One region of the Microbacterium sp. ZKA21 genome, then DNA from elsewhere that is predicted to be linked to it. Evidence: riboswitches for the same ligand, from Rfam matches in the RefSeq annotation. Region 1 holds a riboswitch; each other region holds the start of a gene.

Region 1 (7,949 bases):
CGACACCGAGGAAGCACTCGTCCCAGCCGATGGTCTCGAGAACCACGCCCGGCAACGCGCGCAGAGCGGTCATCACCTCGTGGGATGCCTGCTCGTAGGCCTCGTGGTCGACCGGCAGGAACACCGCGTCGGGCGGGGCCTTTCGCGCGGCGATCTTCAACGGCATCCCTGATCCGATGCCGAATGCACGCGCCTCATAGGATGCCGTGGACACCACCGCTCGCTCGGTCGGATCGCCCCGCCCGCCGACGATGACGGGGAGGCCCGCGAGCTCGGGCCGGCGCAGGACCTCGACGGCAGCGATGAACTGATCCATGTCGACGTGCAGCACCCAGGCGCCCATGCGACGAGTCTGACGCGTGCCGGCACGGATGTCACGCGCCGCCGAGGAAGCCCGCGCCCGCAGCAGGTCGCGATTCGCCGCGTCCGCTGACCGGAGGCGACGATCTGCGCCCCCCTCCCGCGCTTCGGCACACGGCAGAAACGGGCCGCGGCACCTAGGCTGACCACGTGAACCGTCTGATCGCGTCGCCTGCCCTCGGGATCGCGCGTGTGACCGTCGGCGTGGTCGCGATCGGAATCCTCATCTACGCCTACGCGCTGCGTATCGTCGCAGGCGACAGCAACCCGTTCGACTACTTCGGCTACTTCACGAATCAGACGACACTGTTCTCCGCCATTGTTCTGGGTCTCGCCGGCGTCACGAACCTGCGCGGCCGTGCTGTTCCTGGTTGGCTCGTCACGCTCCGCGCCCTGGCGGCGACGTACCTCATCGTCGTCGGCGTGATCTACAACGTCCTGGTACCCGGAACAGGATCAGCGCCTCCCTGGGTGAGCGCTGCGCTTCACATCTGTCTGCCCGTCGTCGTCCTCGCGGACTGGGTCTTCGCCCCCGATCGACGGCCGCTTCCCTGGCGGATGATCTGGATCGTGCTTCCCTATCCCCTGGTCTGGCTCACCGTCGTCCTCCTGCGTGGAGCGACCGACGGATGGGTGCCCTATGGCTTCCTGCTGCCCGGACGCGGTACCGCGTCGCTGTGGCTTCACATCGCGGGCCTGCTCTACGCGATGCTGGCCGCGGCCGCACTGATCTGGTCGCTCAGCAGGACCAGGACGGTGGTGTACCCTTCAGGAGGCCGATCCGGCCCCGAACCGACCCGAAGCGAGGTGATGCGCGATGTCCAGTGATAGTCGCCGCGCCACCGTTCATGCTTCGCTGGTCGGCATCTCGATGCGCTGATCCTCGCACGCAGGCGGTGGCGTGAACGCGCGTGTGCGCGCCCCACCACGACGCTGACCGGCGTCGTGTCAACGCCCCGATCGAGGTGAATCATGACCGCTCTCATCGACAACGCCGTATACGTGGACGGACATCGCGCCGGGAGCCCGGCCGACCTGACCGACACCTACGAGACCATGCGCGAGCACAAGGGGATGGCGTGGATCGGGCTGTATCGCCCGAGTCCCGAAGAGGTGCACTCGATCGCCGAGGAGTTCTCGCTGCATCCGCTCGCGGTCGAGGACGCGCTGTCCGGCCACCAGCGCGCCAAGCTGGAGCGCTACGGGGAGACCCTGTTCGTCGTCCTGCGACCCGCCCGCTACCTGGATGCCACCGAGGTGGTCGAGTTCGGCGAGCTGCACATCTTCGTCGGCGCGGACTTCGTCGTGACCATCCGCCATGCCGAGTCGCCGAGCCTGGCGACCGTGCGGCGCCGACTCGAGGCCGCACCCGAACTGCTGGCGATGGGACCCGAAGCCGTCCTGTACGCGATCCTCGACGAGGTCGTCGACGAGTACGGACCGGTGATCGCCGGGCTGGAGAACGACATCGACGAGATCGAGGACCAGATCTTCGCCGGCGACGAAGCGGTGTCACGACGCATCTACGAGCTCTCCCGCGAAGTCATCAACTTCCAGCGCGCCACGCGCCCGCTCGTGGCAATGGTCGAGGGGCTGCGCCGCGGGTCCGACAAATACGAGGTCGACATCGAGCTGCAGCGCAGCCTGCGCGACGTCCTCGACCACACGATGCGCATCGTCGAGCGTGCCGACTCGTTCCGCGCGATCCTCGAGAACGCCCTGAGCCTGAACGCCACGCTCGTCGCGCAGCGCCAGAACGATGAGGTGCGCCGCATGACAGAGCTCAGCCTCGTGCAGAACGACGAGGTGAAGAAGATCTCGGCCTGGGCCGCAATCCTGTTCGCACCGACGCTGGTCGGCAGCGTCTACGGAATGAACTTCGACGTGATGCCCGAACTGCACTGGACGTGGGGATACCCGTTCGCGATGCTCCTCATGCTCGGCGTCGGCGTCGGTCTCTACGCCGCGTTCAAGTGGAAGAAGTGGCTCTAGGTCGGATGCCGCGGCCATGATGGCCGTATGACCGAGAAGCTCGACCTCAAGAAGTCGCTCGATGCGTACCGCGCACGCAAGGGCGCCTTCCGCGTTCTCGAGGTCCCGCCGCTGCAGTATCTGATGATCGACGGGCGCGGGGATCCGAACACCGCACCCGATTTCACGACCGCCGTCGAGGCGCTCTACCCGCTCGCGTACACGCTGAAGTTCGCCAGCAAGCGCCTGCTCGATCGCGACTTCGTGGTGATGCCGCTGGAGGGACTCTGGTGGGCAGAGGACCACGCCTCGTTCACCACCGCTCGGGACAAATCGCAGTGGTCGTGGACACTCATGCTCCTGCAGCCCGACTGGATCGACGACGCGATGGTCTCGGATGCCGTGGCGACGGCGTCCGAGAAGAATCCGTCGGCTCGCATCGACGAGGTCCGCTTCGAGACGCTCACGGAGGGACTGTCGGTGCAGACCCTGCACGTGGGAACCTACGACGACGAGGCGCCGCTGCTCGCGCGGCTGCACGACGAGTTCATCCCTCAGAACGGCCTGTCGATGACGGGACGTCATCACGAGATCTACTTCAGCGATCCGCGCAGGGGCGACCCGTCGAAGCGCCGCACGATCCTCCGCCAACCCGTCGCACAGAGAGCTGAAACCGCATGAGCGAATTGACCGAGCTTCTCGAGCAGCACATCGCGCGTGGCACGGCCCCGGGCATCATCGTCGCGGACGGCAGTGCGGGCGGGCATCTGGACATCACCACCGCCGGAGATCTCTCGGATGATGCGATCGTCCGCATCCAGTCGATGACCAAAGCGGTGACAGCGGTCGCCACGCTGCGACTCGTGCAGAACGGACACCTCGAACTGGATGAGCCGGTCGAACGGTGGCTCCCCGAACTCGGGAACCGTCGCGTGCTCCGCACGCCGACCTCGCCCCTGACCGAGACCGTACCGGCGGCCGGTCCGATCACCGTGCGCCATCTGCTGACCAACACGTCCGGGTACGGCATGGTCGCCGTCCCCTCCCCGTTGAAGGACGCGATGATCGCGAACCGAACCGAAGCATCCCAGGACGCGGTCGAGCTGGGCGCTCAGGACTGGCTGAACGCGCTCGCGGATCTCCCGCTGGCGTTCCAGCCGGGGACCGGCTGGCGATATCACCAGTCCTTCGGCATCCTCGGCATCCTGCTGTCCCGGGTGACAGGCGGACCGCTCGGAGATCACCTGGCCGCCGACATCTTCGCACCTCTCGGGATGGTCGACACCAGCCATGTCGTGCCGCCGGAGAAGGCCGATCGGCTGCCCGCCGCCTATCGCCGCGACGATCAGGGTGCGCTCGTCGAGATCGAACCGCGCGCCGGCGGCTTCTACCTGGCCCCTGCGCCCTTCGACGTCAGCCATGCCGAGCTCGTCTCGACGGCGCGCGACTACGCGGCGTTCGCGCGGATGCTGGCAGCCGGCGGCGTCCTCGACGGCGAGCAGTTCGTGGACCCCGCGCTGCTCGGCCTCATGCGCTCCGATCAGATCGACGATGCGCTCAAGACGCCGGACAGCTTCTTCCCGGGATTCTGGGACGGCCTCGGCTGGGGCTTCGGCGTCTCCGTCGTCACGGCGGGCGAATACGTCGGACGCTTCGGCTGGTCCGGCGGGCTGGGCACGGACTTCTTCATCGACCCGGACTGCGGTTTCCGGATCGTGCTGATGCAGATGGAGATGGGCCCTGCCGTCATGGGGCTGTTCGACGACCTGCAGCAGTTGCCGGTGCGACCGCTCAGCTGATCGCGACGCCGATCGCCGTCGCGATCACCGCCAGAAGCGGCAGCGTGCCCTGCATGGTGGCCGCGCGCGCTTTGGAGCGGTCCGACAGGATCAGCACGAGCGCCGCCGCGAGCATCATGCCCGTGCCGGCGAAGACGAGCGTGAGGCCGACGGTCGTCGCCCCGACGATGTACAGTCCGACACCGAGGAACGCCGTGAGCGCGAGGAACAGGTTGTAGAAGCCCTGGTTGAATGCGAGCGCTTTCATCGTCTCGGCATCCGCCTCGCTCGCGACGCCGAACACCTTCCGTGTCGACGGCTCCGTCCACTTCAGCGACTCGAGCGCGAAGATGAAGACATGGAAGGCGGCAGCGGCCGCGGCGAGGATGAGCCCTGCGATGATCATGCTCTGATTCTGTCGTCTTTCTCCGACTCCGGGGTCGCGGCGGGCCGATCGACCGGGCGTGCGATCACCGCGCCGACGACGCCGAGCGCTGCGGCGACCATCATGATCACCGCGACGGGCCACCAGTGTCCCGTCGACGCGACCAGGGCCGTGGCCGCGAGCGGCGTCAGCCCTCCACCGATGACTCCGGCGATCTCGCGGCCGACCGAGATCCCGGAGTAGCGCCGGCGCGCGGGGAACAGCCCTGCGAACCACAGGGGCTGCACGCCGTCGGCCGCCGCGTTCACGATGCCGATCGTGACGGCCACCACACCGACGATCGCCGCGGCGCTGCCGCCGTCGAGGATGAGGAACAGCGGCACGGCGAGCAGGCCGAGCCCGCCGAGGCTGCACGCCGTGAGCGCCGTCATGCCGATCCGCTCGCCGAGCGCACCCCAGACGGGGCACATCACCGCGGCGAGCGCTGCCGCGATCAGCAGCGCCGTGAGCGAGGCCTGAGCCGAGAACCCCAGCACCGCCGTCGCGTACCCCAGGCAGAACACCGTGATCGTGTAGAAGCAGGCGTTCTGCCCCGTCCGCACGAGCACGACCGCGATCACGTTCCGGGGCGCGCTGAACGCCTCGCGCAGAGGCCGTCGGCGCTCGAGGTCGGCGTCCCCGGCGAGGAACTCCGGGGATTCCGCCACGCGGCGCCGCAGCACCAGACCGACCACGACGAGCAGGATGCTGGCCAGGAACGGCACCCGCCAGCCCCATGCGACCAGCGCCTTCTCGTCCAGCAGCGCGACCGTCACGACGAAGGCGAGATTGCCGAGGATGAGGCCGACGTACAAGGATGCCGCGACGATTCCGCCGCGCAGGCCGCGCCGGTGCGGTGCATGCTCGAGCGCGATCAGAACAGCACCGGGCCACTCCCCGCCGGCTGCCAGGCCCTGCACGAACCGCAATGCGACCAGCGCCATCGGCGCGAGCACGCCGAGCTGCGCGTATCCGGGCAGGAGGCCGATGCACACCGTGGCGAGGCCCATGACCAGCAACGTCGCCGTGAGGACCGGCCGGCGCCCGAAGCGGTCGCCGAGGGACCCTGCCAGCAGTCCGCCGAGCGGGCGGGCGATGAATCCCGTCGCGAACGTGGCGAACGACAGTAGGATGCCGATCAACGGGTCCTGGGCGGGGAAGAACACGACGGGGAAGACCAGAGCGGCCGCCGTGCCGTAGAGGAAGAAGTCGTACCACTCGAACGCGGTGCCGGTCGCCGCGGCTGCCAGGGCGAGTCCGCCACGGTCTGTGCGGGGCTGCGTCATCGGGTGGACGTGCTCGGTGAGTGCGTGCGTGTGCATCGCGACATCCCTTCGCTAGTACGAGCTAGATCAGGTTCGACGGGTGTGATCTCAGCCGCGCAGGCGGCACCCCGTGTCACTGCAGGAGAGCTTATCTATACGAGGAAGATCGGCAGCAGCCCCGGGTTGTGCGCGTGCACCAGAACGGCGAACACGACGGCGTCGAAGAGCAGATGCACCGTGACGACATACGCGAGCGAATGCGTGCGCAGGAAGATGAAGCCCTGCAGCAGCGCGAACGGGATGGTCAGCAGCGGACCCCACTCGCGATATCCCAGCTCCCAGAGGAAGGACACGAACACGATGGCCTGCAGGACGTTCGCCACGGCATCCGGGAAGTGCCGGCGCAGCAGCGCGAACACCGTGCAGATGAAGAACAGTTCATCCCAGATGCCGACCGCTCCCACACCGACGAACAGCCTCGCGATGAGGTCGGGCGAATCGACGACCGGCCAGTTCATGTACACGCCGCTGGTGATGAAGTAGAACGGCAGGATCAGCCAGCCCAGCACCAGCACGGCTGCAAGCCAGCCCCACTGCAGTCGTCCCCAGCGCTGCCCGGTTAGCCACGGGAAAGAGATCGCCCTGTCCCGATACACGTACCGCGAGACGACGTACGGCACGACGACCGCGCCGCCCAGCGCCAGCGTGAACCGCATCATGGCGGCGTTGTCGAGTTCGGCCGCCAGCGGGATGACACTGACGATCAGCATCCCGATGGCGATCAGAGACAGGTCCCGCGTCAGTGACGGAGCGGATGCCGTGACGGCACGCCGCTCCAGCGCCCACGCAGCCCCGACGCCGGCGGCCAGCAGCACCCAGCCGAGCCAGGCCCACTGCACGACGAAGAACGCCGGAGCTGCGAGGCAGACCAGCACGGCCGGTGCGATGCTCCAGCGCACGGCCACCACCCGGCTATCGGTCACGCGCGGGGCTTCCGCCGATACACGAGGTCACGGATGTCGCGCCCCTTGTTCAGCCCCTTGCGCTCGAACGCCGTCATCACGCGGCCGTCGAAGCGCTCGGCCCACTCCCCCTCGAACGCGCGCTCGAACGACGGATCCGCGTCCAGGACCTCGCGCATCTGCCGGGCGTAGTCCTCCCAGTCGGTCGCGAGGCGCAGCAGGCCGCCGTCGGCGAGCGCCCTGGCGGCGGTCGCCCCGAACCCCTCGCGGATCAGGCGGCGCTTCGTGTGCCGTTTCTTGTGCCACGGGTCGGAGAAGAAGACCCAGATCTCGGACGCGCTGCCCTCGGGCAGATAGGTCGACAGCACCTCGGGCGCGTTCGCCTCGACGAGGCGCAGATTGCGGACACCCGCCTTGTCGGCATCCAGCATCGTCCGGGCGAGACCGGCGCGGAACACCTCGATCGCGAGGAAGTCGTCCTCGGGGCGGGACGCCGCGGCCGATACGATCGCGTGCCCCTGACCGGAGCCCACCTCGACGATCAGCGCGGCGTCGCGACCATATTCGGCAGCGACATCGAGCCGGGAATCCGGATGCACGCTCGTCGACGCGGCATCGCGCGCCACCTCGAGCAGATAGTGACCGGCGAGCTCCTCGAACGCCCGTTCCTGCGCCTCGGACATGCGACCGCTCCGGCGGACGAAGGACACGGGTTCATCGCGGAAGGTGCGGGGCTCGGGCATACCTCAAGGGTAGCCGGGCGCGCCCCGCCGCCTCACGGCGCCGTGACGAAGTCGATGAGCTCTTCCACGCGGCCGAGCAGCGACGGCTCGAGGTCGCGGTACGTGGTGACCTTGCTCAGGATCGCCTGCCAGGCGCGCGCGATGTCCGCCTGATCCTCGTGCGGCCAGCCGAAGGCGCGGCAGATGCCCACCTTCCATTCGATGCCCCGGGGGATCTCCGGCCAGCGCGCGATGCCCAGCGCCTCCGGCCGCACGCACTGCCACACGTCGACGTAGGGGTGCCCGACGATGCAGACGTGCGCGCCATGAGGCCCGCGAGCCACGGCATCCGCGATGCGCGACTCCTTGGATCCGGGGACGAGATGGTCGACGAGGACTCCGTACCGGCGCTTCGCGCTGGGCGGTTCGGAGGCGAGCAGCTCGTCCAGCAGATCGACGCCCTGCAG
Region 2 (7,949 bases), on a different contig from region 1:
CGGGCATCGGGCTGTTCACCCCCGAGGTCCTGTTGATGGACCTGCTGCTCACGCCGTTGGTCGTCGTCGGCGCGCTCGTCGGCTTGAAGCTCGCGAAGCGGATGCCGCAGCAGCTGTTCGATCGTCTCGTCATCATCCTGACGATCGTCGGCGCCGCGTACCTGCTGGTCTGAGCCCCGCGCGTCACGGCATCCACCCTCCCACCCGAAGGAACGACGGCTGCCCTGGAGCCGTCAGTCGAGGAAGATGTCCGGGAACAGCGCGCTGTCCGGGGTGCCGGGGATGGCGGCGTAGCCGGAGAAGTCAGTCACGCCATCCGCCTCGAGCACGTCCTCGACGATCAGACTCTGGCCCGTGTACTCGCGTGCCGGCTTGGTCAGCACCGCGTACGCGGCATCCGCGTAGATCGCAGGCGTCCGGCTGGCCGCCATGACCTTGTCGCCGCCGAGAAGGTTCTGCACTGCGGCCGTCGCGATCGTCGTCCGCGGCCAGAGCGTGTTCGCGGCGATCCCGTCGCGGGCGAACTCGGCAGCGAGGCCGAGCGTCACCATCGTCATCCCGAACTTCGCCAGAGAGTAGCCGGTGTGCGCCCCGAGCCACTTCGGGGTCGGGTTCAGCGGCGGCGACAGCGAGAGGATGTGCGGGTTCTCGGCATCCTTCAGGATCGGAACGGCCGCGCGCGACAGCAGGAACGTGCCGCGCACGTTGACGTCCTGCATCAGGTCGTACTTCTTGGCGCCGAGATCGAGCGAACGCGAGAGGTCGATCACGCTGGCGTTGTTGAGGACGATGTCGATGCCCCCGAACTCGCCGACCGTCTTCAGCACGGCCTCGGTGATGTCGTCGTCCTCGCGCACATCGCCCACGATCGGCAGCGCGTTGCCGCCGGCCGCACGGATCTGCTCGGCGGCAGTGTGGATCGTGCCCTCGAGCTTGGGGTGCGGGGTGTCGGTCTTCGCGAGCATCGCGATGTTCGCGCCGTCTCGCGCGGCCCGCAGCGCGATCGCGAGGCCGATGCCGCGGCTGCCGCCCGACATCAGGATGGTCTTTCCTGCCAGGGTCATGGGAACTCCCGTGTCTTCCGTTCGAATCGCTGTGTTTGCTCGAATCCGGACCATTTCGAGCAAACACAGTTACTCGAACCGGAATGGTTGCTACTTCGGGGCCATGCGGATGGCGCCGTCGAGGCGGATCGTCTCGCCGTTCAGGTACCCGTTCTCGACGATGTGCCGCACGAGAGCGGCGTACTCGTCCGGCCTGCCCAGGCGTGCGGGGTACGGAACCTGCTCGCCGAGCGACGCCTGCGCCGCCTCCGGGAGCCCGGCCAGCATGGGGGTCTCCATGATCCCCGGGGCGATGGTGCAGACCCTGATGCCGTAGCGGGCGAGCTCGCGCGCCACCGGCAGCGTCATCGCATGCACGCCGCCCTTGGACGCTGAATAGGCGGGCTGCCCGATCTGCCCGTCGAATGCGGCGACGCTCGCGGTGTTGACGATGACGCCGCGGTCGCCGGTCGCAGTCGGTTCGGTCTTCGCGATGATCGCGGATGCCTGGGACAGCACGTTGTACGTGCCGACCAGGTTGATGCGGACGATCCGCTCGAAGTCCTCCAGGGACCCAGGGTCGCCCTCGCGGTCGAGCACCTTCGCGGGCGGGGCGATGCCGGCGCAGTTCACGACGATGCGCAGCGGCGCCTCGGTGTTCGCCACGGCGACGGCGGCCGCGGCATCCGCCGGGCTGGTCACATCTCCGGGAGCGAACGCGCCGCCGAGTTCGGCGGCGAGCGCGGCACCGGCGGAGCCGGGCAGGTCGAGCAGCGTGACATGAGCGCCGGCCGCGGCGAGGGCGCGCGCGGTGGCGAGGCCGAGTCCCGAAGCGCCGCCCGTGATGAGGGCGCCCGATCCCTGGATCTGCATGCTGTTCTCCTTCGAACGATCGTGCAACTCAGTTCCAGCTTACGCGGTTCCGAGTCCCACACTTGGCGTCTGGGCGACGTGCGGTGTTGGCTGGGATCATGGACCTGCGTCGCAAGCGAGCCTACGACACCGCCGAAACCTCGGACGGGTGGAGAGTTCTCGTCGACCGACTCTGGCCACGAGGTCTGTCCAAGGAGCGCGCCGCGATCGATCTCTGGGCCAAGGACACCGCACCGAGCCCGGATCTGCGCAAGGCATGGCACGCCGCGTCCGACGCCGAATGGGACGCGTACGCCGACCGGTACCGCGCCGAACTCGCGCACGAGACCGCGCCGGCCCTGGCCGCGCTCGCCGATGAGCTGCGGACCCGCCAGGTCGTCACCCTCGTCTACGCCGCGCACGATCCGGTGCACAATCATGCGGTCGTCCTGGAAGACGCGCTGCGGGAGCTGCTGTGAGCATCCCGTCCGCGTCGACAGCGGTCCCGGAGCGCGTGCGGGTGCTCGCCCGCGGCGCCTCCCTCACGCCGGTATGGGAGAACGGCCTCGGCGGCCTGACGTTCCGCACCGACGATGCCCGGTACATCAAATGGGGCCCGCACGATCTCGAGGCCAACATGCGCGACGAGGCCGAGCGGATGCGGTGGGCGCGACAGTGGGCGGCGGTGCCGGAGGTTCTCGAGCAGGGGCAGGATGCCGCGCACGAGTGGCTCGTCACTTCGGCGATCCCTGGTCGCAGCGCCGTCGACCCGCGCTGGATCGCGGAGCCGGCCGCCGCCGTGCGCGCGGTCGGCGAAGGACTTCGGATGCTGCACGACGCGCTTCCCGTGGAGGAGTGCCCGTGGGAGTGGAGCGTTGCCAGCCGCTTCGCGAACGCCGAGCGCCGCGGCATCCGGCTTCCCGATGTCCTGCGCGAGGCGCCGGGGATCGACCGTCTCGTGGTGTGTCATGGCGATGCCTGCATGCCCAACACCCTGCTCGACGAAGCCGGTCACCCGATCGCCCATGTCGATCTGGCCGCGCTCGGCACCGGAGACCGGTGGGCGGACATCGCCGTCGCGTCGATGAGCACCGAGTGGAACGTCGGCCCCGGCTTCGACGACCTGCTCATCGAGGCGTACGGCGTCGAACCCGACCACGAACGCCTGGTCTACTACCGCGACCTGTGGAACGCGGGCTGATTCAGGCCCCTACGAACCGGAAGGTCCCGACGGCCACCGCGGCGGCGATCGACACCGCCATGATCGCGAGTCCCCCGGCGAGTGCCACGGCATCCCTGCTGTGCAGACGAGACGGGCGCGCCCAGGTCCGCTCGATGCCGGAGCCGAAGCCACGGGCCTCCATCGCCATCGCGAGCTTGGTACCGCGGCGCACGGCGAACACCAGGAGCACGAAGGCCATCGAGAAGAACCTCCGGATGGCTCCCGTGTCGCCGACCCCGCGCGCTCGACGAGCGAGCCCCATCGTGCGCCAGTCGTCGATGAACAGGCCGAGCATCCGCGCACCGGCCAGGATGCCGAGCACGAACCGGCTCGGCAGCCGGGCGACCTGCGCGAGGGCGTCGGCGAGCTCGGTCGGGTCGGTTCGGCCGAACAGCAGGATCGTCGGCAGGCCCAGCGCCACCACGCGCAGGCTGACGGCGATCGCGAGCTCGATCGAGTCGTCGCTGATCGTGACGAATCCGAAGCTCCAGTAGATCTGGCCCGCCGGCTCGGCATAGAGCAGCATGCTGATCCCGGCGATCGGAGCGAAGATCACGATCGGCAGCAGGCGCCTGACCACGGTGCCGAGCGTCAACCCGGTGAGCGGCAGGCACAGCAGCTGCAGTGCGATCGCCACGAGGGCGCTCGTCACGTCGATCGACGCGAACAGCGGCACGGACAGCGCGAGGGCGAGCACCAGCTTCGTCACGGGATTGACCCCGTCGAGCCACGCCGCCCGTTCGTCCGCGTCGAGCCCGTCTCCATGGCGCGAACGACCGGTTTCCGTGCCAGAACCCGTGCCTTCGCGCCGTACCGGCGCGTTCTCCGGGGCGGTCATGCGCGCACCCGGCTCTCCAGTGCGATGCGGTGCCCGCCGAGATGACGGATCACGCCCTCGTCGTGGGTGACGGCGACGATCGACCGCCCGCGGGCGATCTCCTCCTGAAGCAGTGCGACGAGCGAGATCCAGCCGCGACGGTCCTGCCCGAAGGTCGGTTCGTCGAGCACGATCACCTCGGGGGATGCCGCCAGCACCGTCGCCACCGACAGTCGGCGCTTCTGCCCGCCCGACAGTGTGAACGGGTTGGCGAGTGCGAGCGGGGCGAGCCCCAGTCGCTCCAGGAGTCCGTCGACCACGGCATCCGTCCGCGCCCGATCCCAGCCGAGCGCCTTCGGACCGACAGCCAGCTCGTCGCGCAGCGTCTGGGTGAGGAACTGATGCTCCGGTTCCTGGAACACCGTCCCGATGCGGGTCAGCAGTTCGCGCGACGACCACCGGAACGGGCGGCGGCCGGAGCGACCGGCCAGATCCTGCGCGGCGGCCACTTCGCCGGAGCGCTCGGGCAGAAGCCCCGCGAGGGTGAGCGCGAGTGTGGACTTCCCGACGCCGTTGGGCCCCGAGATGACCGTCGCAGTGCCGCGGGGAACGACGACGTCGAGCCCGGCCTGGACGATCGTGCGCGGCTCGCGTGCGATCGCGAGGCCAGACGCCGAGAGGATGGCCGGGCCCGTGGCCGGGTCGAGTTCCGGCAGCGTGATCGATGAATCCGGGACCCACACTCCGGCCTCGGCGAGCGCTGCGCCGTGCTCGGCGAACACCCGAGCCGGCGCCCCGTCGGCCAGCAGCCCGCCGTCGGCTGCGAGCACGATGACGCGGGTCATGAGGTCGGCCCACACCGGCGTGCGGTGCTCGACCACGACGAGCGTCGCACCGGTCGCTTCGACCGCGCGCTCGACGCTCGCCCGCACCTCCCGCACCCCCGCAGGGTCGAGGTTCGCTGTCGGCTCGTCCAGCAGCAGCAGACCCGGCCGCATCGCGAGCGCGCCGGCGAGCACGAGCCGCTGCTTCTGCCCGCCGGACAGCGCCTTGGTCGGTCGCTTCAGCGGCACATCGAGCCCGGTCGCCTCGAGCGCTTCGGCGACTCGACCGGGGATCTCGGATGCCGGAACGCCGAGGTTCTCGCATCCGAACGCGATGTCGTCGCCGACCTTGGACAGCACGATGCCGGCATCCGGATCCTGCAGGACCAGACCTGTCCGTCCGCGCGCGGACTCCGGGGCGGCTCCGTCGACCAGCAGCGAGCCGGTGCGCACGCCCTCATCGGCGTCGCCGAGGACCCCGGCGAGGCCGGCGAGGAGCGTGGACTTCCCGGCCCCTGAGGCCCCGAGCAGCAGGACCCGTTCGCCCGGCTCGATCGTGAACGACACGTCGCTGACGGCCGGCAGCTTCCGGCCCGCGTAGCGCCATCCCCAGCCCGTGGCCTGAACGCGCACCGGGGCGTTCATGACCACTCAGACCTCTCGGACGAGTTCTCGCCCCGCCGCGAAGCGATTCAGCGCGCCCGTGACGGCCAGTGCCCGCACGAGCAGCCACCCGACGACACCGGCCAGGAGGGCTCCCGAGATCACGAGAGTCGTCAGGTAGATCGCGTTGAACTCGACCGACTTGAGGATGTTCGGCGAGCTCCCTCCGAACAACTCCCACACCCACGCGCCGATCGCAGCGCCGATGCCCGCCAGCATTGCGACCGCGATGCCGAAGCGACGGTAGAAGAACAGCGCGAAGACGAGCTCGGCGCCCAGTCCCTGTGCCACGCCCGACACCACGGTGCCGACGCCCCAGACGTTGCCGATCAGCATCGAGACGATCGCGGCGACGACCTCGACGACGAAGGCCGCTCCGGGTTTGCGGATCACGAGACCGCCGATCACGCCGCCGATCAACCAGATCCCGACGGCGATGCCGCCCAGCCCTGGGGTCAGGGCGTCGGCTGCGCCGAACCAGGCGCCCCCGACGATGTTCCAGCCCCAGAACAGCAGACCGATCGCGACGCCGAGGACGGCGGCGACGACGATGTCGACGACGCGCCACCGCAGCGGGTGTGCGGATGCGGTGGTGCTCGCCTCTTCGGAAGCGGATGCGGACGTGGACGTGCTCATCAGATCTCCTCCCTGCGCCGGCATGATCCGGATCAGGTTCGACGGTCGAAGCGCGGATCGCTTCCTCTCAGCCCGGCTCGCCGGACTCCCGTGGGTTGTGCGCTCGATCTTACTCCTCGGCGAATACGGCATTGTCACATGCGGATTCGGTACCGTATTCGAGTGACCCTCGATGATCAGACCGACGGCGGCGCTGCCCTCACACGCCGCGAGCACCGTCGACGCACCGGGGCCATTCCCGTCACGACGGATGCCGACGTCGTCGCCGAGGCGGAACGGGTGACCCGCTCCGCATCCGCAGCCGACGCCCCCGCGGAACCTGCGCCGGTCGAGGAAACTGCCCCGGTCGATGATGACGCGACCCGGCCGGTCGACACCGTGGGGCCCGTCGCAGTCGATCCGGATGCCGAGGCGGATCCGCCCGTGGCGGCCGGTGCGCCCGGTGCCCCCGTCGCAGCCGATCCGGATGCCGAGCTCGCCACGCTGCTCGCCGCCCAGGACGAGCCACCGCAGCCGGCGGCCGCGTGGGCCGATCAGAACTCACCCGCGACGGCCCTGACCTGGGTGGATCCGATCGCCGTCGAGGCCGCCACTCAGGCGGCGCTGCTCGACACGGCATCCGACGGAGATGACGGCCCCGACCTGCTGGTCGGCGCCCCGCAGCGCGGATTCCTGCAGCCCGGCATCCTCGTGCCGCTGGGGACCCTGGTCGCGCTCGGAGTCGCGTATGTCGGCACCACCCTGCTGTGGCCGCTCCACGAGCTTCCGCCGATGATCGAGGCGAGCACCGTCGCCCCCGTCGGCGCCGAGGCGGCCGCCATCACGTGGCCGGCCGTCGGCAGCGCCGGCGTCAGCGTCGAGGGTGTGAGCACGGCGTCGTCGACGACCGAGTCCGCCCCCATCGCCAGTGTGACCAAGGTCGTCTCGTCTCTGATGGTGCTCGAGGCCCTTCCGCTGCAGCCCGGCGAGCAGGGACCGGAGTACGCCTTCGACAACGGAGACTCGAGCGAGTTCTGGACGTACCTGCGCGACGACCAGTCAGCCCTGGACGTGCCCGTCGGCGGAGTGCTGACCGAGTACCAGATGCTCCAGGGCATCCTGCTCGGATCGGCGAACAACTACATCGACCGGCTCGCCGAGGAGATCTGGGGATCGGACCGAGAGTTCGCCGCAGCGGCCGACGCGTGGCTGTCCGCGCGCGGCCTGAACGACATCACGATCGTCACCCCCTCCGGACGCAACGAGAACAACGTCGCTTCCCCCGCCTCCCTCACGGCCCTGGCGTCGATCGCGATGGCGAACCCCGTGTTCGCCGAGATCGTCGGCACGCCGTCCGTCGACCTGCCGGGAGCGGGTCTCGTCACGAATTCGAACGGCCTCCTCCCCGAACCGGGGTTCGTGGGCGTGAAGACCGGGTCCCTCGACGGCGACTACAACCTGCTCAGCGGCAAGGACGTCCCTGTCGGTGACGCGACGGTGCGCATCTATGCCGCTGTTCTCGGCCAGGAGAACGATGAGTCACGCCTTCAGGCGAGCCGCGACCTGTATGCGCAGGTCGAAGCGCAGCTGCAGGCACAGGGTCCGGCCGTGACCGCAGACACGGTCGTCGGTCGGGTCAGCACGCCGTGGGGCGCCTCCGCCGACATCGTGACGGATGCCGACGCGTCCGTCGTGCTCTGGAACTCGGCAGCCCCGACGGCCGAGGTCGCGTTCGATCTCGGCGAGACCAGGGATGCCGATGCCGCCGTCGGGACGATGACGGTCGCGGGCCCGGTGAACACCGTGGAGGTTCCGGTAGTCCTCGCCGAGGACCTCGAGGGTCCGAGCCCGTGGTGGCGCCTCACGCATCCCCTCGAACTGCTCGGCATCACCGCCTGACGAGCGGCCGGCGT
Region 3 (7,949 bases), on a different contig from region 1:
CTCGGTGTCGATCGCCCGCACCGCCCGCCGGCACAAGCTGCCCAGCGAGGCGTCCAAGCGCTTCGAGCGCGGTGTCGACCCGCTCATCCCGTTCGTCGCCGCCCGCCGCGTCGCCGACCTCATGGTCGAGCTCGCCGGCGGCACGCTGGACGAGATCGGCGGCGCGCTGTACTCCGAGGTGGAGATCGCAGGCATCGACCTCCCGGCCGAGTTCGTTCCCGGCCTGATCGGCGTGGACTACGAGGATGCCGAGATCGTCGATGCCCTCGAGATGATCGGCGCCGAGGTCACCGAGACGTCGGACGGCTGGTTCGTCATCCCGCCGAGCTGGCGGCCCGACCTCACGGACAAGTGGACGCTCGCCGAGGAGGTCGCCCGCATCCACGGTCTCGACCGCATCCCCTCGGTGCTGCCGACGCCGCCGTCCGGGCGTGGGCTGACCGCGATGCAGCTCGGCCGTCGTCGTGTCGCGAACGCGCTGGCTGCCGCCGGCCTCGTCGAGACGCCGGCATTCCCGTTCACGACCGAGGCGCACAACGATCTGCACGGGTCAACGACGGGGGAGCACCTCCCCAGCATCCGTCTGGCCAATCCCCTCGACGGACAGGCTCCGTTCCTGCGTCGCTCGCTCATCCCCGGACTTCTGCAGACGGCGCATCGCAACATCGCCCGCGGCCTGACCGACATCGCGATCTTCGAGACGGGCGTCGTCTTCCTCCCTGAGGCCGGTGTCGTGTACGGCACGGACGAGGTTCCGCCGCTCGGTGCGCGTCCGTCGGACGAGACGCTCGCCGCGCTGAACGCGTCGATCCCGCCGCAGCGCCGCCACATCGCAGCCCTGTTCACGGGTAACGCGACGCCGCGCCAGCCGGGCCGCGCCGCCGAGGCGTACGGCCTGAGCGATGCACTGGATGTCGTCCACGTCATCGCCGCGGCCGCGGGCACCGAGATCGACGTCGTCCAGGGGCAGCGGGCGGCGCTTCACCCGGGGCGCACCGGAGTGCTCAGCGTGCGCGGGGCCGAGGTCGGCTATGTGGGCGAACTGCACCCTGACGTCGCATCCGACGCGGATCTCCCCGGGCGCGCTGTCGTGCTCGAGCTGGATCTCGACGGCATCCTCGAGCTCGCCGGCCACCGCGTGGTGGCCGAGAGCCTGTCGACGTTCCCCGCAGCGACGCAGGACGTGTCGCTGGTCGTGCCGGCGGCCCTCGCCGCCGGCGATCTGCGCGAGGCGCTCGTCGAGGGCGCCGGTGAGCTGCTCGAGTCGCTGCGGCTCGTCGACGACTACCGTGGCGACGGCCTTCCGGATGGCGCGAAGAGCCTGACGTTCGCGCTGCGCTTCCGTGCGCCGGATCGGACGCTGACCGCTGCCGAGGCGACGGAGGCGAAGCTCGCCGGCGTCGCCGTCGCGACCGAGCGCTTCGGAGCGACGCTGCGGGAGTGACCCACCCTTGTCGCGCCGCTTTCGTTCGCCGTCCTTTCTCGTTCGTTGAGCGAGGACGGCGGAGCCGCCCGAGTCGAAACGCGCTGAGGGGCTGAAGCTCTTCGACCGCGACGGCGTTTCGATTCGCGGAGACCTGCACTGAGCGAGCGGAGCGAGTCGAAGTGTCGCTCAACGAGCGAGAGGCGCGGGCGAACGCGTTTCGGCTCGCTCGACGAGCAAGAGGACGGTGCCCACCCGCTCGAGTGAGGAGTGCGTCAGGATGGAAGCATGACGATCTCGCAGCGGCGCCTGCGGTGCGCCGCGGTGCTCCTGTCGCTGGGCTTCGGCCTCGTGGCGTGCGCGCCGGGCGCGAGCACCCTGGAGAGCGCGTCGCCCGCGCCCTCGGCGACACCGACCCCGACCCCTACGCCCACTCCGAAGACCGAGATCCAGCTCGCGGCCGAACGCGTCGCGGAGATGCCTCTTCGAGAACAGGCGGCCCTCGTCACCATGGGCTACGCCGATGGTACGGACCCCTCCGCCCTCGCCGCCTACGTCGCAGGCGGGCCGCGCGGACTGATCCTGATGGGGAACAACATCCCCGCCTCGCCAGAGCAGCTGCGATCGCTGACGGATGCCGTGCACGCGGCATCCCCCGATGCGCTCATCGCGACGGATGAGGAGGGCGGCGACGTCGCCCGGCTGCCGTGGGACGATCTGCCTTCCGCACGGACGCTGAAGGACGAGGATGCTGTGGCCGCGCAGGCCGCGTTCTCGGCGCGCGGTCAACTGCTCGATCAGGGCGGCATCGACATCAACTTCGGCGTCGTCGCCGACGTGCCGCGCTCCGACGGGTCTTTCATCTTCCGGAGGTCGTACGGGACCGATCCGCGGGCGGTCGCCGAGCGGGTCGCCGCGGTCGTCACCGGGGAGAAGGGGCTGGTCGCGACGACTCTCAAGCACTTTCCCGGACACGGAGCGGCTGAGGGCGATTCGCACCATGCCATCCCCACGACCGGCCTGTCGCTGGACGAGTGGCGAGCGGTCGATGCGCTGCCGTTCCAGGCCGGGATCGACGCCGGCGCAGAGCTCGTCATGATGGGGCACCTGAGGTTCACCTCGGTGTCGGACCGTCCGGCGACGCTGTCACCGGAGTGGTACGGGATCCTCCGAGACGAACTCGGGTTCACGGGCGTCGCCGTCACCGACGATCTCGGGATGCTGCTGTCCTCCGGAGATCCGGCCTACGCGGATCCGGTCACGAACGCCGTCATGGCCGTCGACGCGGGTGCGGACATGGTGCTGACGATCGCGGGCTCGAGCCCGGATACGGCGACGCGGATCATCGACGCGCTCGCTGCGCGCTCGGCATCCGATCCCGCGTTCGCAACCCGTCTGGCGGAAGCCGCGACGCGTGTAGCGGCCCTGTCCGCGTCCCGGACGCCCTGATCCTGGCCAGGGCGCGCGGGAGCCGCCAGGATGGTCGTATGACCGCCTCCTCGGCCGAATGGCTGCGCTCCCAACCGACGCTCACCGGCACGCCGCCGGCGCTCGACCCCTCCGCGCTGCCGGACGTCCCCGAACGGCTCTTTCTCGAGTGGCTCAGCGCCGCGATCGAGGCCGGTGTCCCCGAGCCGCTCGCCATGACACTCGCGACGGTCGCCGCAGACGGCATTCCCGACGCGCGGACGCTGATCATCAAGGACGTCGATCGTCGGGGCTGGGCGTTCGCCGGCTCACGGGCGTCGCGCAAGGGCGAGCAGCTGTCGCTCCACCCCGCGGCCGCCCTGAACTTCTGGTGGCAGCCGGTCATGCGCGCGGTGCGGGTGCGCGGACGCATCGTCGAGGCGGATGCCGAAGAGAGCGCGGCGGATCTCGCGGCGCGTTCGCCGTCCGCCCGTGCGGGCATCGGGCCGGGGGAGTGGGTGCTCTGGCGCGTGGTCCCCGAGCGTGTGGAATTCTGGCAGGGCGCGGTCGATCGCAGGCACACGCGCATCGTGTACGAGCGGACGGGTGAGAGCTGGACCCACCGCATCGTCATCGGCCATACCGACAACCCGCCGAACGGAGAGATCAGCGCATGAGCGACTACGAAGTCATCAGCATCGGAGCGCCGGACGCCTGGCGCGAGCACTTCGGCGGCTTCGACCCGTCTCGCTCGAGGGACGGGCGCCGGGTCGTCGATCACGAACTGACGATGCAGTACATCGGTATGACCGCCAACGCGTTGCTGCCGGGAGAGGAAGCGGGCTACTGGCACACCCACTCCCATGTCGAGGAGCTGTACGTGTTCCTCGCCGGCCACGGACAGATGGGTCTGGACGAGGACGTCGTCGACGTCGAGGCCGGTACGGTGATCCGCGTCGCTCAGAACGTGTGGCGCACCTGGCGTGCGCGACCGGACAGCGACGGCGAGCTGCGCTGGCTGTGCATCCGCGCCGGCGGCGAGCAGCTTCCGCACCTGCCGAACGACAGCAGTCGGGGGCCGGAGCGTCCGATGCCCTGGGCGGGCCAGAAGAACCAATAGACTGCGAGGCAGTGACACGGGGTGCCGCGACCGCGGCTGAGAACAGACCCGTCGAACCTGATCTAGTTCGTACTAGCGAAGGGATGTCGCGATGAGCGATCTTCTGCGTCCAGTTTCCGATACCGACCTCGTCTCCGAGGCCGCGACCCTGCTGGCGGAGCTGCGCGCCGCGCCTCCATTGACCCAGTGCATCACGAACGCGGTGGTCACCGGCTTCACCGCCAACGTCCTGCTCGCGCTCGGCGCAGCCCCGGCGATGGTCGACATCGTCGGCGAGTCCGAGACGTTCGCCTCCATCGCCTCCGGCGTGCTCATCAATCTCGGCACGCCGCGACCCGAGCAGCGCGCGGCGAGCCGCGAAGCGGTCGCCGGGGCCGCCGCGGCCGGGACGCCGTGGGTGCTCGACCCCGTCGCCATCGGTGCGCTGCCGGTGCGCACCGCCCTCGCGCACGAGCTCGTTTCGCTGCGACCTGCCGCGATCCGCGGCAACGCCTCTGAGATCCTCGCCCTCGCAGGCGCCAGCACCGGTGGCCGCGGCGTAGACACCACGGACACGACGGATGCCGCGGCCGACGCGGCGTTCTCGCTCGCGCAGCGCCACGGCAGCGTCGTCGCCGTCTCCGGGCCGGTGGATCTGATCACCGACGGCCGCCGCGTCATCCGCATTTCGAACGGCGACGAGCTGCTCACCCGTGTCACCGGTGGCGGCTGCGCGCTGGGCGCGGTGATGGCGGCGTTCCTCGGGACTGCGCGAGCGACAGGGGCCGATGCGCTGACCGCGGTCGCCGCGGCGAGTCTGGTCTATACGATCGCGGCAGAACGGGCGGCATCCGTCTCCACCGGCCCAGGAAGCTTCGCCGTGGCGCTGCTGGACGCGCTCGCCGCCGTTCAGCCCGGCGACCTCGCTGCGGCCGCACGCATCGAGGAGGTGACCCGATGACCGCGGATCTCTCGCTCTACCTCGTCACCGATGCGGCGCTGTGCGGAGACCGCGGTGTCGTCGAAACGGTACGGCAGGCGGTGGACGGCGGCGTGCGCATCGTCCAGCTCCGGGACAAAGCGGCGACGGATGCCGAGATCACCGCGCAGCTCGTCGAGCTGTCGACCGTGATCGACGGCCGGGCACTGCTCGTCGTGAACGACCGACTCGACGCCGCGCTCGCCGCGCGTGCGCTGGGCGCGCGCGTGGACGGGGTGCATCTCGGCCAGGGCGACGCGTCCGTGCTCCGTGCCCGTGAGGTTCTCGGGCCGGACGCTCTGATCGGTCTGACGGCGAACAGCCCCGCGCATCTGGATGCGGTGCTCGCACTGCCCGACGGCACGGTGGACTATCTGGGGGTCGGCGTGATCCGCCCGACCACCACGAAGCCGGATCACCCGCCGGCGCTCGGGATCGACGGGTTCCGGAGGTTCGCCGCGGCCAGCCCGCTGCCGTGCGTGGCGATCGGCGGCATCGCCCTCGAGGATGCCGCCGCGCTCAGGGACGCAGGGGCAGCCGGCATCGCGGTCGTCTCCGCGCTGTGCGCAGCGGTCGATCCGCGTGCGGCGGCGACCGAGTTCCTGCGCCGATGGCGCGCCCGGTCGACGCCTCGCGTGCTCAGCATCGCGGGCAGCGACCCGTCCGGAGGCGCCGGCATCCAGGCGGACCTGAAATCGATCGCCGCGAACGGCGGTTACGGGATGGCGGTCATCACCGCGCTGACGGCGCAGAACACCCGGGGCGTCCGCGCCGTGCATGTGCCACCGCCCGTCTTCCTGCAGTCTCAGCTCGATGCGCTCTCCGAGGACATCGTGATCGATGCGGTGAAGATCGGGATGCTGGCGAACGCGGACGTGATCCGCACCGTGACCGCCTGGCTCGACGCCGAGCGTCCGCCGATCGTCGTCGTGGATCCGGTGATGGTGGCCACCAGCGGTGACCGTCTGCTCGATGCGGACGCCGAAGACGCGCTGCGAGCACTCCTGACGAGGGCCGACGTCGTGACGCCGAACCTCGCCGAGCTGGCGGTGCTGGCGGGGCGCACGATCGACGGCTGGACCGATGCGCTCGCCGCAGCGGAGTCACTGTCGGCGCAGATCGCGGCCGCGGTGCTCGTCAAGGGCGGGCACCTCTCGGGCGACGACGCGCCGGATGCCCTCGTGAATGCGGCGCAGCGCACGCGCCACGAGTTCACCGGCACGCGCATCGCGACGGCGAACACGCACGGCACCGGGTGCTCGCTGTCGTCGGCGATCGCCACGCGCCTCGCTCGCGGGGACGACCCCGAGCACGCGGTCGCGGCTGCTCGTGCCTGGTTGCGCGAGTCCCTTCGGGCGAGCGGCGCCCTGCGCGTCGGCCGAGGGCACGGCCCGATCAGTCACTTCGCGGGGCTGTGGGACCGAGGCGGCCTCGACACCCGTCCGTCGGCCGCCGAGATCGCCGATGACTGGTGGGACCGCATCCGCGGCATCCGCGACGGCATCGACGAGCTCGAGTTCATCCGTGGACTGGCCGACGGCACGCTGGAACGCGAACCGTTCGTGTTCTACCTCGGCCAGGACGCCCTGTATCTGCGCGAGTATGCGCGGGTGCTCGCCGAAGCGGCCAGGCTCGCGCCGACGTCCGAGGAACAGGCGTTCTGGGCCGGCGGGGCGCAGGGATCGATCGTCGGCGAGCTCGAACTGCATGCGTCGTGGCTGACGCCGGAGCACGGCGTGTCGACTGACACGTTCCGCGCCGACCCGTCCGCCACGACGAGCGCGTACCTGGATCATCTGCGCTCGACCGGGTTCGGCGGCGACTACGCCGAGCTGATCGCCGCGATCCTGCCGTGCTACTGGCTGTACACCGACCTGGGCGCGCGCCTGCACGCGGGGGAGTTCGGCGAGTACGCGCGCGACCCGCGGCATCCGTACGCCTCCTGGCTCGCCACCTATGCGGATCCTTCTTTCGAGGAGGCGACGGCGAAGGCGATCGCGTACGTCACGCAGACAGCCGCGGCATCCGACTCCGAGACGAGGGCGCGGATGTTCCGCGCGTTCGAGAGATCCAGCGCCCTGGAGCTGCAGTTCTTCGCCGCTCCTCTGGACGCTGCCGTGCGCACACCGCTGGCGGTGTGACGACGCCGGTCACTCGGCGGCGAGACGTCGGGCGAGCGGCTCTCGAAGCCGGAGCAGCGTGGGCAGGACGGTGGCGGATGCCGTGAGCACGAGTCCGACCGCGACGAGCGCAGCAGCGGCACCGAGGTCGTAGACGGGGTCGGCGGGGAGGAACCGGTTCAGGGCGGCGCCGCTGATCAGCGCGGTGCCGACGATGACGATGGCCGCGAGCAGTGCGGCGGTCACGACATGGATCACGGCCTGCCACAGCGCCGCCGCGACCACGACGCCGCGGGTCGCGCCGCTGGCGCGCAGCAGCGACTGCTCGGCCCCCTGCGTCCGGTTGCTCATGAACAGCACCACGGCTGCGCCCGTGGCACCGAGTGCGACTGGTCCGCCGATCAGGAGCATCACCTGGAGGATGCCGAGGTCGAAGTTCCCCGGCATCCCGGCGTCCGTCATGGCCGTTCCGGTGGTCGCCGCCATGGTCATCAGCCCGCCGAGCAGCGCTGTCCCGACGAACAGCGGCGTCACCGAAGCCGTGCTGCGCCCGAGGTGATAGCGCGCCTGATTCCGAGCGAGGAACCAGGTGGTCGAGGTGCGCGGCGGGATGATCGCCGTCCACGCACGCAGCACGGCGGGGGACAGCACCGGTGCGACGGTCGCGACGATGGCGGTGAGGTACGCCGGCAGCAGCGGGAACTGCGATATCGCGGTGCTGCGCTCGTCCGCGCGGAACGGTGCCATGGCGCCGCCGACGCCCGCTGCGAGCAGCACCACGATGCAGAGGATCCAGCGCCACCAGCTCATGTGCTTGGACTCCGGAGCCGGCTCCCGCAGTGCGCTCAGCGGCGGCGTCCGCCCGGCGGACACGGCCGCACGCAGGCCGCCGACAAGCGTCACCGCGAGCGTGAGCGGCAC

The links. A riboswitch is a leader RNA that binds a small molecule or an ion and turns the genes downstream of it on or off. The one in region 1 is predicted to bind thiamine pyrophosphate.
Region 2: it holds a riboswitch for thiamine pyrophosphate, as region 1 does, so the genes downstream of both, M2317_RS04565 (ECF transporter S component) here and M2317_RS01890 (MFS transporter) in region 1, are expected to answer to the same signal.
Region 3: it holds a riboswitch for thiamine pyrophosphate, as region 1 does, so the genes downstream of both, thiM (hydroxyethylthiazole kinase) here and M2317_RS01890 (MFS transporter) in region 1, are expected to answer to the same signal.

What each region holds. Positions count from the first base shown of each region.
Region 1 covers NZ_JBNPVV010000001.1:357,508-365,456, forward strand. The annotation lists gene M2317_RS01860 (DNA polymerase IV) at 1-343, opposite strand, end outside; gene M2317_RS01865 (Pr6Pr family membrane protein) at 511-1,188, shown strand; gene M2317_RS01870 (magnesium and cobalt transport protein CorA) at 1,333-2,352, shown strand; gene M2317_RS01875 (GyrI-like domain-containing protein) at 2,380-3,012, shown strand; gene M2317_RS01880 (serine hydrolase domain-containing protein) at 3,009-4,130, shown strand; gene M2317_RS01885 (DUF1304 domain-containing protein) at 4,123-4,515, opposite strand; gene M2317_RS01890 (MFS transporter) at 4,512-5,855, opposite strand; TPP riboswitch at 5,846-5,939, opposite strand; gene M2317_RS01895 (CPBP family intramembrane glutamic endopeptidase) at 5,951-6,781, opposite strand; gene trmB (tRNA (guanosine(46)-N7)-methyltransferase TrmB) at 6,778-7,503, opposite strand; gene M2317_RS01905 (DUF3097 domain-containing protein) at 7,536-7,949, opposite strand, start outside.
Region 2 covers NZ_JBNPVV010000002.1:45,543-53,491, reverse strand. The annotation lists gene M2317_RS04600 (sulfite exporter TauE/SafE family protein) at 1-173, shown strand, start outside; gene M2317_RS04595 (SDR family oxidoreductase) at 234-1,064, opposite strand; gene M2317_RS04590 (SDR family NAD(P)-dependent oxidoreductase) at 1,155-1,916, opposite strand; gene M2317_RS04585 (DUF488 domain-containing protein) at 2,015-2,374, shown strand; gene M2317_RS04580 (phosphotransferase) at 2,371-3,096, shown strand; gene M2317_RS04575 (energy-coupling factor transporter transmembrane component T family protein) at 3,098-3,955, opposite strand; gene M2317_RS04570 (ABC transporter ATP-binding protein) at 3,952-5,403, opposite strand; gene M2317_RS04565 (ECF transporter S component) at 5,410-6,057, opposite strand; TPP riboswitch at 6,050-6,159, opposite strand; gene M2317_RS04560 (D-alanyl-D-alanine carboxypeptidase) at 6,220-7,935, shown strand.
Region 3 covers NZ_JBNPVV010000004.1:341,812-349,760, forward strand. The annotation lists gene pheT (phenylalanine--tRNA ligase subunit beta) at 1-1,444, shown strand, start outside; gene M2317_RS11195 (glycoside hydrolase family 3 N-terminal domain-containing protein) at 1,712-2,872, shown strand; gene M2317_RS11200 (pyridoxine/pyridoxamine 5'-phosphate oxidase) at 2,911-3,507, shown strand; gene M2317_RS11205 (cupin domain-containing protein) at 3,504-3,950, shown strand; TPP riboswitch at 3,958-4,051, shown strand; gene thiM (hydroxyethylthiazole kinase) at 4,042-4,890, shown strand; gene M2317_RS11215 (bifunctional hydroxymethylpyrimidine kinase/phosphomethylpyrimidine kinase) at 4,887-7,049, shown strand; gene M2317_RS11220 (hypothetical protein) at 7,059-7,949, opposite strand, start outside.